3 regions of the Pseudarthrobacter arbutini genome follow, and region 2 is predicted to be linked to each of the others. Evidence: riboswitches for the same ligand, from Rfam matches in the RefSeq annotation. Region 2 holds a riboswitch; each other region holds the start of a gene.

Region 1 (3,267 bases), on a different contig from region 2:
AGCACCGCAGCAGCCTGCCGCCCCCGCTATTCCCCTGCCGCCGTCGGGCCCGCAGGGATACCGTGCCCGGAAGCTGGCCGAACTCGACCAGCAGTACAGCAACGGCGAGCTGGCCATGGAGGACTACATGAAGCGCCGCTCCGACATCATGAACGGCTGATCGCTTAGTCAGCGCGAGAGGACATTTGAGGCCCTGATTCCAGGGGCCTCAAGTGTCCTCTCGCGTTTAAGAGCAGGGGCTCGGGTGTCCCCTGGCGCTTAGATGAGGAACGTGTCTCGGAGTTGGACGCCGAGCTGGCCGATCTCGGTCAGGAAGCCGTCGTGGCCGATCGGGGCCTCAATAACGTGCACGTCCACGTCGCCCGGGAGCGCGTCAGCCAGTTCACGGGACTGGGACGGGAAGTACAGCCGGTCGCTGTCCACCGCAGCCACGAAGAACCTGGCGGTGGCACGGCCCAAGGCCTCGTTCAGCGAGCCCCGCCCGCGGCAGACGTCGTGGCTCATCAGGGCGTCGGTGATGGCGATGTAGCTGTTGGCATCAAAGCGCCGCACCAGCTTTTTGCCCTGGTGGTCAAGGTAGCTTTCCACCTGGTAGCGGCCCCGCTCTCCCAGCGCTGCCGCCTGGAACGGCGACTCCGGGTGCTGGGCCGACCGTCCGAAGCGGCCATGGAATTCCTCGGCGGAGCGGTAGGTGATGTGGGCGATGCGCCGTGCCAGGGCCAGGCCGTCCTCCGGCAGCGGACCGCCGTAGTAGTCGCCGTCGTTAAAATTGCTGTCCTGGCGGATGGCGAGCGTCTGCGCCTGGGCGAACGCGATCTGTTCGGCCGTGCTGGCGGCACCGATCGAGATAACGGCGCACCGCTGAACCCGTTCCGGGTAGGTGACCGCCCATTCCAGGGCCCGCGCGCCGCCCATGGAACCGCCCAGCACGGCGTACCAGCTCGGGATTCCCAGCTGGTCAGCCAGCCTGGCCTCGGCCGCGGTGGTGTCCCGCAGCGTTACCAACGGAAAGCGGGACCCCCACGGCTTGCCGTCCGGGGCAACCGAGGACGGCCCGGTGGAGCCGTAGCAGCCGCCCACGATGTTGATGGAGACCACAAAGAACCGGTCCGTGTCCACCGGCGCACCGGGCCCGGCCAGCTGTTCCCACCAGCCGGGCTCGTCGCTGTCGCCGCGCGTCACGTGTGTGCTTCCGGTCAGGGCGTGCTCAATCAGGACGGCGTTGGAGCCGTCCGCGTTGAGGGTTCCCCACGTTTCATAGCCGAGGGTGACTTCCGGGAGGTAGCCGCCGGCTTCGAGCTCGAGTCCGCCGATGCTGGCGTACCGGACCACCCCGTTTCCGGGTGCTGCAGTACGGGAAATCGTAATCGTCATGGAAGGACCTTTTCTATGCGCTTGCCCACCGTCAATTGACCGGCAGGCCAGGTCCTCACCCGGGGCACCCCACCGCAAAAGAGGGTTGCCGGCCAGCAAGCCGGGGCTGTCGCTGGCACTCATGACCTGCTTCGAGTGTACGAACAGCCCCGGTCTATTGCTAAGCGTGTGACTGGTTATGACTTCGCGGGAGCCCTACTGCGGCTGGCCGGCCGCGTCCTTGCCAGGGTCCGCCGCGCCCTTGGCCGCCCGGAAATGTCCACTCGTGACGCATCAGGATTCCGGTAAGGCTACCCTTAGCTGAGAGCCGGATCACAAAGTGCCAAGATGATGGCATGCGCATGGATCACGTCTCTTACGCCTGTGAACAAGATGGCCTCGTTGCCACCACCGAACGAATTTCGTCCGCCCTCGGCGTTGAAGCCGTGAAGGGTGGCGTGCACCCCCGGTTTGGAACCCGGAACATGATTATTCCCCTCGCGGGCCACAAATACCTGGAAGTCGTGGAGGTCCTGAACCACCCGGCATCGGACAAGGCTCCCTTCGGGCAGGCTGTCCGGGCCCGGTCCGAAGCCGGCGGCGGCTGGATGGGCTGGTGCGTCGAAGTGGACGACCTCGCTCCGTTCGAAGACCGCCTGGGCCGTGCCGCCGTCAACGGCAACCGCAAGTTCCCGGACGGCCGCGAGCTGGTCTGGAAGCAGATCGGCATCCTGGGCCTGATCGCGGACCCCCAGGTCCCGTACATGCTCAAGTGGGAGGGCGACCCCGCCCTGCACCCGTCCAACGCCTATGAGAGCAACGTCAAGATGAGCTGCCTGACCATAGCCGGTTCCGCCGAACGCGTGACGGAATGGCTGGGCGAACCCGTCGAGAAGCCGCTGGAGGATGTGGCCGTTGACTGGGTGGCTCCGCATGGAACCCCGGGCATCCTGTCCGTAACCTTCGAAACCGCTACCGGAGCAGTCACCATCTGATTGCACGTTCAATAGCTTCGGCCGCCATCAGCGGGTGCCAATGATGCCACCCACCGATGGCGGCCGAATCCTTTTAAGGCCGGACCCGTTTCAGTTCACCTGTGCGGCACGGGAACCACGGCCGTCTTACCCGAGGCCCACAGCCCGGCCAAAGAGGCTGAAGCCAACGAAGGCAACGATGTCCAGCAGCGCATGCGCGATGACCAGCGGCATAATCCGCTTGGTTTTCGTGTAGAGCCAGGCGAAGACCACACCCATCACTGCGTTGCCGATGAACGGCCCGAAGCCTTGGTATAGGTGGTAGCTGCCGCGGAGCATCGAGCTGGTGAAGATGGACAGGGGCATGCTCCAGCCGAACTTGCCGAAGCGGTCCAGGAGGTAGCCCACCACAATGACTTCTTCCACGACGGCGTGCCGCAGCGCGGACAGGATCAGGACGGGAACTGTCCACCAGTACGAGTCGAGTGCGCTGGGGATGATGGCGGTGGTGATCCCCAGGGCACGTCCCGCTGCGTAGAGGCCCAGCGAAGGAATTCCGATCAGCGCCGCGAGGCCAAAGCCCTGCAGCAGGTCACGGCCCGGCCTGGCGAAGTTGAACCCCAGCTTCCGGAAGGCGGACCCGCCCTGGGCGCTCAAGCCGGAACCGGATTGCCGCTGGTCCGTGAGGAAGTAGATGACCAGCAGCACGGGCACGAGGGCGAAAATGATGTCCAGCAGCTGGTAGGTGAGGTCGAAGTACTCGCGGGGGCTCTGTGACCGGTTCAGCGTGGACGTGCCTTCGGCCAGCGGTGCACGCGTCATCTTGTCCAGCAGCTGCACCACCGAGTAGACGGCGGACTGCCCCAGGGAAAGGCCCAGCACAATCCAGACTTCAGTCCGCAGCCGACGGCGGGAGGGAACCAACATGGTTCCATCTTGC
Region 2 (3,267 bases):
TCGTCGGCGAAGACTCGGGCGACGAGCGGGTCATCATCGCAGCCAGGGCCCGCGAACTCCGCCGCTCCCCCGTGGTTGCCGGCGACTTCGTCTCCCTCGTTGGAGATGTCTCCGGGGAACCCGACACGCTAGCCCGCCTGGTCCGGATCCAGGACCGCAGGACCCTGCTGCGCCGCAGCGCCGATGACACTGATCCGATCGAGCGTGCGGTGGTGGCCAACGCAGATCAGCTGGTAGTGGTGGTGGCCGCCGCAAACCCGGAGCCGCGCACAGGCTTCATCGACCGCGCCCTCGTGGCCGCTTACGACGCCGGCATTGAGCCGCTGCTGCTCGTCACCAAGGCGGACGTCAAGGATCCGGCGGAACTGCTGTCCAACTACGAGCACCTGGACTTCCCGGTGATCATCAGCCGCACGTCGGACTCCGAAGCCTCAGGTATCGATGCCCGCTCCGACGACGGCCTCTCTGCCCGCCTGGACAGTGACGCAGTTTCGCAGCTCCGCGCGTACCTCGAGGGCAAGGTCTCGGTGATGCTGGGTCATTCCGGCGTGGGCAAGTCCACCATGGTCAATGCGCTCACCGGGGCCGAACGGGCCACCGGTGGCGTGAACGCGGTGACCGGCCGCGGCCGCCACACGTCATCGTCGGCCCTTGCCCTGAAGCTGACCGGAGCTCCCGCCGGAAGCTGGATCATCGACACCCCTGGCATCCGTTCGTTCGGCCTGGCCCATGTGGACCCGGACCGGATCCTGCGGTCCTTCCCGGACCTGGAGCCGGGTACGGATGCCTGCGAGCGTGGCTGCAAGCACAACACCGCGGCCGTCAACTGCGGGGTGGATGCCTGGGTGTCCACCGGACACGCGGGCCCCACCGGCCCGGCCCGGCTCGCGTCCCTGCGGCGGCTGCTGGGCACGGATCCCCGCCTGGTGGGCCAGGAAACCAAGGAACTGGGCAGCATCGGCTAGACGGGACGCCGATGTCCCCAACACTGCGGCCCTGAGACGGTAGTTTGGAACCATGATCCAACCCGCTTCGAGCTACAACGATGACTTGCGCCTTGCCCATGTGCTGGCAGATTCCGTGGATGACCAGACCATGAGCCGCTTCAAGGCACTGGACCTCCGCATCGAGACCAAGCCGGACCTGACGCCGGTAACGGACGCGGACAAGTCCGCGGAGGAAGCCATCCGCGGCCAGCTGTCCCGCTCGCGTCCGCGCGACGCCGTGCTGGGCGAGGAATTCGGCAGTTCGGGCCATGGCTCCCGCCGCTGGATCATTGATCCCATCGACGGCACCAAGAACTTTGTCCGCGGCGTCCCCGTTTGGGCCACCCTGATCGCCCTCGTGGACGAAGGCGAACCCGTGGTGGGAGTGGTCAGCGCGCCCGCGCTGGGCAAACGCTGGTGGGCCGCCAAGGGTTCCGGCGCGTACATGGGCAAGTCCCTTGCCGCCGCAACGCGGCTCCGCGTCTCGGACGTCTCCAAACTTTCGGATGCCTCCCTGTCCTACTCCAGCCTGGGCGGCTGGAAGGAACGCGGCAACCTGGATGAGTTCCTGGGCCTGACCGAGGACGTGTGGCGCACGCGCGCCTACGGCGATTTCTGGTCCTACTGCATGGTGGCCGAAGGTTCCGTGGACATCGCCTGCGAGCCCGAACTGAACCTGTACGATATGGCTGCCCTGGTGCCCATCGTGGTGGAAGCCGGCGGCCGCTTCACCTCCTTGGAGGGACAGGACGGGCCGTTCGGCGGCAACGCCCTGGCCACGAACTCCATTCTGCACTCAGAGGTGCTCAAGCGGCTGAACCCGAATCTGGACGATCTCCTCTAGGCACTTTCTTCGAATTATCGACGGCGGACGCCTCCTCAAGGGGGCGTCCGCCGTCGTATCTTCGACAAATGAGACGGTTCCTCAAACGCGCGTAACAAAGTCCTTAACATTGGGCCGGGCTTCCTTTCTGCAGCGGCGGATGTTCTACGCTTCTTAACAGGTCACGAGTGCCAGCGCTAAACCCCGGTTTGCTGGCCGGCAACCCTCCATTCGCGGTGGGGTGCCCCGGGTGACGACCAGGCCGGTCCGGAATGGACACGGCAAGCGCGGGTTCCCGTTACCGGGAGTCCTTTTAGAGTGAGGTCTCCGTGACAACTGCCACCGTCTCCCCCAACACTGTTTCTCCCGACAACGCCGCCCCCGCCAAGGCCGCTGCGCTGTTCAACGATGCCGCCGCCATTGCCGGCCGCCCCCTCTCTGCCGTCACCGGCGCGGAAATCCAGGCACCGCTGATCCAGGGCGGCCACATCCGGTACGCAAACCTGGACTACGGCGCATCCGCTCCCGCCCTCTCCGTGGTGTCGGCCTACCTCAACGAGATCCTGCCGTTCTACGCCAGCGTCCATCGCGGCGCCGGCTACGCATCGCAGATCAGCACGTCCGTCTATGAGAACGCACGGGACATCGTGCGCGACTTTGTGGGCGGACGCCCGGACGACTCCGTCATCTTCACCCGGAACACCACCGACTCGCTGAACCTGCTGGCGGGTTGCCTGCCGGCGACGGACGGGCGGCCCAATGGCGATGTCCTCTACTTGGACATCGAACACCACGCCAACCTCCTGCCGTGGCAGGGAGTCCCGCACCGCAGCGTCGTCGCCGCGGACACCATCGTGGGGACACTCGAGGTCCTCCGCGCCGAACTTGAGCAGGGCAACGTCAGCCTCCTCGCGGTCACGGGCGCCTCCAACGTCACCGGCGAGATCCTCCCGATCAAGGCCCTGGCCGCCCTCGCCCATGAGTACGGAGCGCGGATCGTGGTGGACGCCGCGCAGCTGGCGCCGCACCGGCGCATCAATATCAGCACCGACCACGTCGACTACCTCGCCTTCTCCGGGCACAAGCTCTACGCGCCCTTCGGCTCCGGGGTCCTGGTGGGCCGCACCGACTGGCTCGACGCCGGCACTCCCCACCTGGCCGGCGGCGGCGCCGTCCGCGAGGCCAGGCTCGACGGCGTCAGCTGGGCCACCGGTCCGGCCCGGCACGAGGGCGGCTCCCCCAACGTCCTCGGCGCGGCCACACTGGCCCGCGCCACCCAGGTCATCGCGTCCCTGGACCACGACCGCTGGCACGCCCACGAAGCGGGCATCAGGTCATTCCTGGTGGACGGTCTCGCGAAGATCGACGGCGTCACCGTGCACCAGATCTTCTCGGACACGGACGCTGAAACGGGCACCATCGGCGTGGTGAACTTCTCCGTGGCAGGGTACGACGCCG
Region 3 (3,267 bases), on a different contig from region 2:
CCGGCCCGGTTGCCAGGGCAGACTGCTTCAGCGCTTCGCCCGCGGCTTGAGCCGTCCCGGCGTCGCCGGTCAGCCGCCAGTCGATGCTGGCCACACCGGTGTCGCGCGTGCTGGTCCGTTCGTCCCACACGACGGCGGCGATGCGGCCGAAACGCGCAGAGGTGCCCGTCTCGAGTACTTGTTCCCACCAGGACACCTTGATGTCCCGGTTCGCGGCGCCGCCCGTGGCCGGGCTGTAGAAGGCCGAGGTTTGGAGGACCATGGGTTTGTTGCGCTCGTCCACGTAGGAGGAAAAGAAGTCCTCGCTGCCGGACTGGGTGAGCATGGCCGAGAGCTCGCCCTCCACCGGAATGGTGTTGACCGCGGTTTTGCCGCCGGTGTCATCGTGGTAGGCCGTCAGCCCCACCCATTCCACGGCGTCGTCGCCGGGGTAATACGGCGTATAGGCGGCATCTGATCCGTTCCAGGTCCCGTCACCGTTGGTGTCCAGCGCGGCGAAGCCCTCCGAACCCGCAGCAGGCGCATTCCGGTGGCGTTCAAACGGGTAGTCCCGCCCGAGGTACGGCTGCCACACCATCACCGTGCCGGCGTCGTCAGTGGCTTTGAAGGCGGCGGCCACGTTCCTGAACGCTGCCTTGTATCCGAGGGGCTGCTGCCCCCATTGCGTCCAGCTCGAGTTCATGTCCGGGGCGAACCGGATCAGGAGCTGGCCCTGGAATCCGGCCGCGAGCTGCTGGACTTTATTGGCAAAGGCTTGGGCGGCTGCCGCGTCCACCTGATCCAGCGGGGCGGACGGGGCCACTGTGAGCATGGCGTGGGAGCCCAAGGCGGAGGCCTGCCCCAGGAACTCCCTGATGTCAATTTCCTCGCCGGACCGGAGGGGAAGGGCAATGTCGTGCCCCAGCAGCGCAGGTGAGGCACCCAACCGTTCGGCGAAGCCCTGCGCCGAATCCTCGCCCCACTCAAGGACAACACCCAGCAGCGGCTTTCCCGGCTCCGGAGCGGTGCCAGCGGCACGGGCGCTACCGGCGGCTAGTCCCACCGCCAGGACGGAAAGGACAACGGTGAGGATGAGTCCGACGGCGGCCCGCAGCCGTGTCCGCCCGGCAGGGCTGGCATTGTTGGCCGGCGCTGTGGCTGTTGGCATGCTGGTGTATACCCCCAAGGACGGCTGTTTCAGAGACGGTGGCCGGTGCCCCAGTAAACTCTATCGGTCGCGTCCTATGGTCCGGATCAGCCTCAGCCGCCCAGGACCACCAGCGGTACCAGGCGCTGCGCACATGCGACCCGGACCAGTTCCGGCGGCCCCTGAGCCGCCCGGTTGTTCACCCCTGTGTCGTCGCACCAGTCCAGGTTGTACGGGTAAGCGGTGACCCCGGCCTTCCCGGGAGCCACGCCAGCCGGGACGGTGAACACGAAAGTGAAGCCGCCGTCGTCGGACATGGGAGCGAGCTCTTCCAGCACCGCGGTACCGGTCGCATCCTTGACCGTCACCTGGACCTGCGCATCGGTGCCGTAGCGGGCATCGCAGGTGGTATCCGGGGCGCTGACGGTGACCTGCTCGCCGGGTTTCGCGGCGGCAGGCGAGACGGAAAACTCCGGCGGCATGCAGGGCGGCGGCGCGAAAATGTTCCGGCAGCTTGTCACCCCCGCCAGCACCGGCACAGCGCACAACGTCACAGCCAAAACGCGTGCCCAGGCGCCCGTCAATGAACGCCCCCGAAAGTTCCCCATGACCCGATTGTCCCGTCGGCGCCGGCGTTACGGACGCACGGCGGGATCACGGAAAACGCGTTGGTTACGGAACATGACGACGACGGCAGTGCGGCCGGGCGGGCCGGATGTTACGTTTTTGGGGAGTAATGAGAACCGGCGCCAAGCCCTGACTGGCCGGTCGGCAACCCTCCCTTTCGCGGCGGGGTGCCTCAGGTGAATACTCGGCATATCGACCCATTCGAGCTGCAAGCGTGAAAGAAGGAGTTCCGTCGTGTCTGACGCACCCGCCCCTGAAGAGAAACTGTCGTACCGGCTTGTCACCGGGCCGGATGACAGGTCTTTCTGTGAACGGATTTCCACTGCCCTGGCCGAAGGGTATGTCCTGCACGGCAGCCCGGCCGCGACGTCCAACGGCGGCGTTGTGATTGTTGCGCAGGCACTCATCCTCCCGTCGGCCATCGCCACCGCTGATGCCGCCGTCGCCTCCGCCGTGGATGACCTCGATTTCGACGGCGAGGGCCACGCATGAGCTACGCCGGAGACCTCACCCCGCAGCAGGCCTGGGCCAAACTCGAACAGGGCGCCATCCTGGTGGATGTCCGGACAGAAGGCGAATGGGCCCACATCGGCATCCCGGACACGAAGGCCACTGACAACGATCCCCTGTTCATCCCGTGGACGTTCCCGGGGGGCATCCCGAACCCGGATTTCATCACCGACCTGACGCAGCAGGCCCCGGAGGACGACGGCGCGGAGCTGGTCTTCCTCTGCCGCTCGGGCCAGCGCTCCATCGCCGCCGCCATCGCCGCGACGCAGGCCGGCTTCACCTCCTACAACGTCCTGGAGGGTTTCGAAGGCGAGCCGGACCGCTACGGCGAGCGCACCGTCAACGGCTGGAAGAACCGCGGCCTGCCCACCAATCTGGGAATAGCCAAGTGACCTTCAACCCAGACGCCGCCGGCTGGAGTGCCGAGACGCAGGCGGTCCGCGGCGGGCTGGACCGCACCAACTTCCAGGAGACCACCGAGCCGGTCTTCCTGAACTCGGGCTTCGTCTACGAGTCCGCTGCCGCTGCCGAGCGCGCCTTCACCGGCGAGGACGAACGCTTCGTCTACTCCCGGTACGGCAACCCGTCCGTGGCCACCTTCCAGGAACGCCTCCGCCTGCTCGAAGGCACCGAAGCGTGCTTTGCGACGGCGTCGGGCATGTCAGCGGTGTTCACGGCTCTGGGTGCCCTGTTGGCGGCCGGGGACCGGGTGGTTGCCGCGCGCTCGCTGTTCGGCTCCTGCTTTGTGATCCTGAACGAGATCCTGCCGCGCTGGGGCGTGGAAACCGTGTTTGTTGACGGCCCGGACCTCGAGCAATGGGCTGCTGCACTGTCGGAGCCCACCACCGCAGTGTTCTTCGAATCCCCGTCCAACCCGATGCAGGAAATCGTGGACATCGCCGCGGTCAGCGAGCTGGCGCACGCCGCCGGGGCCGCCGTCGTCGTCGACAATGTCTTTGCCACTCCCCTGCTGCAGCGCTGCGGCCAGCTGGGCGCGGACGTGA

Evidence for each region. Region 2 has a riboswitch for S-adenosylmethionine ahead of ACX80V_RS00985 (aminotransferase class V-fold PLP-dependent enzyme). Riboswitches for the same ligand answer to the same signal wherever they lie in the genome.
Region 1: it holds a riboswitch for S-adenosylmethionine, as region 2 does, so the genes downstream of both, metX (homoserine O-acetyltransferase MetX) here and ACX80V_RS00985 (aminotransferase class V-fold PLP-dependent enzyme) in region 2, are expected to answer to the same signal.
Region 3: it holds a riboswitch for S-adenosylmethionine, as region 2 does, so the genes downstream of both, ACX80V_RS12750 (DUF1737 domain-containing protein) here and ACX80V_RS00985 (aminotransferase class V-fold PLP-dependent enzyme) in region 2, are expected to answer to the same signal.

Annotation. Positions count from the first base shown of each region.
Region 1 covers NZ_JBTNDQ010000008.1:171,250-174,516, forward strand. The annotation lists gene ACX80V_RS11270 (hypothetical protein) at 1-160, shown strand, start outside; gene metX (homoserine O-acetyltransferase MetX) at 259-1,374, opposite strand; SAM riboswitch class IV at 1,387-1,501, opposite strand; gene ACX80V_RS11280 (VOC family protein) at 1,710-2,348, shown strand; gene ACX80V_RS11285 (CPBP family intramembrane glutamic endopeptidase) at 2,475-3,254, opposite strand.
Region 2 covers NZ_JBTNDQ010000001.1:205,990-209,256, forward strand. The annotation lists gene rsgA (ribosome small subunit-dependent GTPase A) at 1-965, shown strand, start outside; gene hisN (histidinol-phosphatase) at 1,018-1,830, shown strand; SAM riboswitch class IV at 1,990-2,103, shown strand; gene ACX80V_RS00985 (aminotransferase class V-fold PLP-dependent enzyme) at 2,139-3,267, shown strand, end outside.
Region 3 covers NZ_JBTNDQ010000010.1:74,953-78,219, reverse strand. The annotation lists gene opgC (OpgC domain-containing protein) at 1-1,147, opposite strand, end outside; gene ACX80V_RS12755 (hypothetical protein) at 1,240-1,734, opposite strand; SAM riboswitch class IV at 1,859-1,974, shown strand; gene ACX80V_RS12750 (DUF1737 domain-containing protein) at 1,988-2,245, shown strand; gene ACX80V_RS12745 (rhodanese-like domain-containing protein) at 2,242-2,655, shown strand; gene ACX80V_RS12740 (O-succinylhomoserine sulfhydrylase) at 2,652-3,267, shown strand, end outside.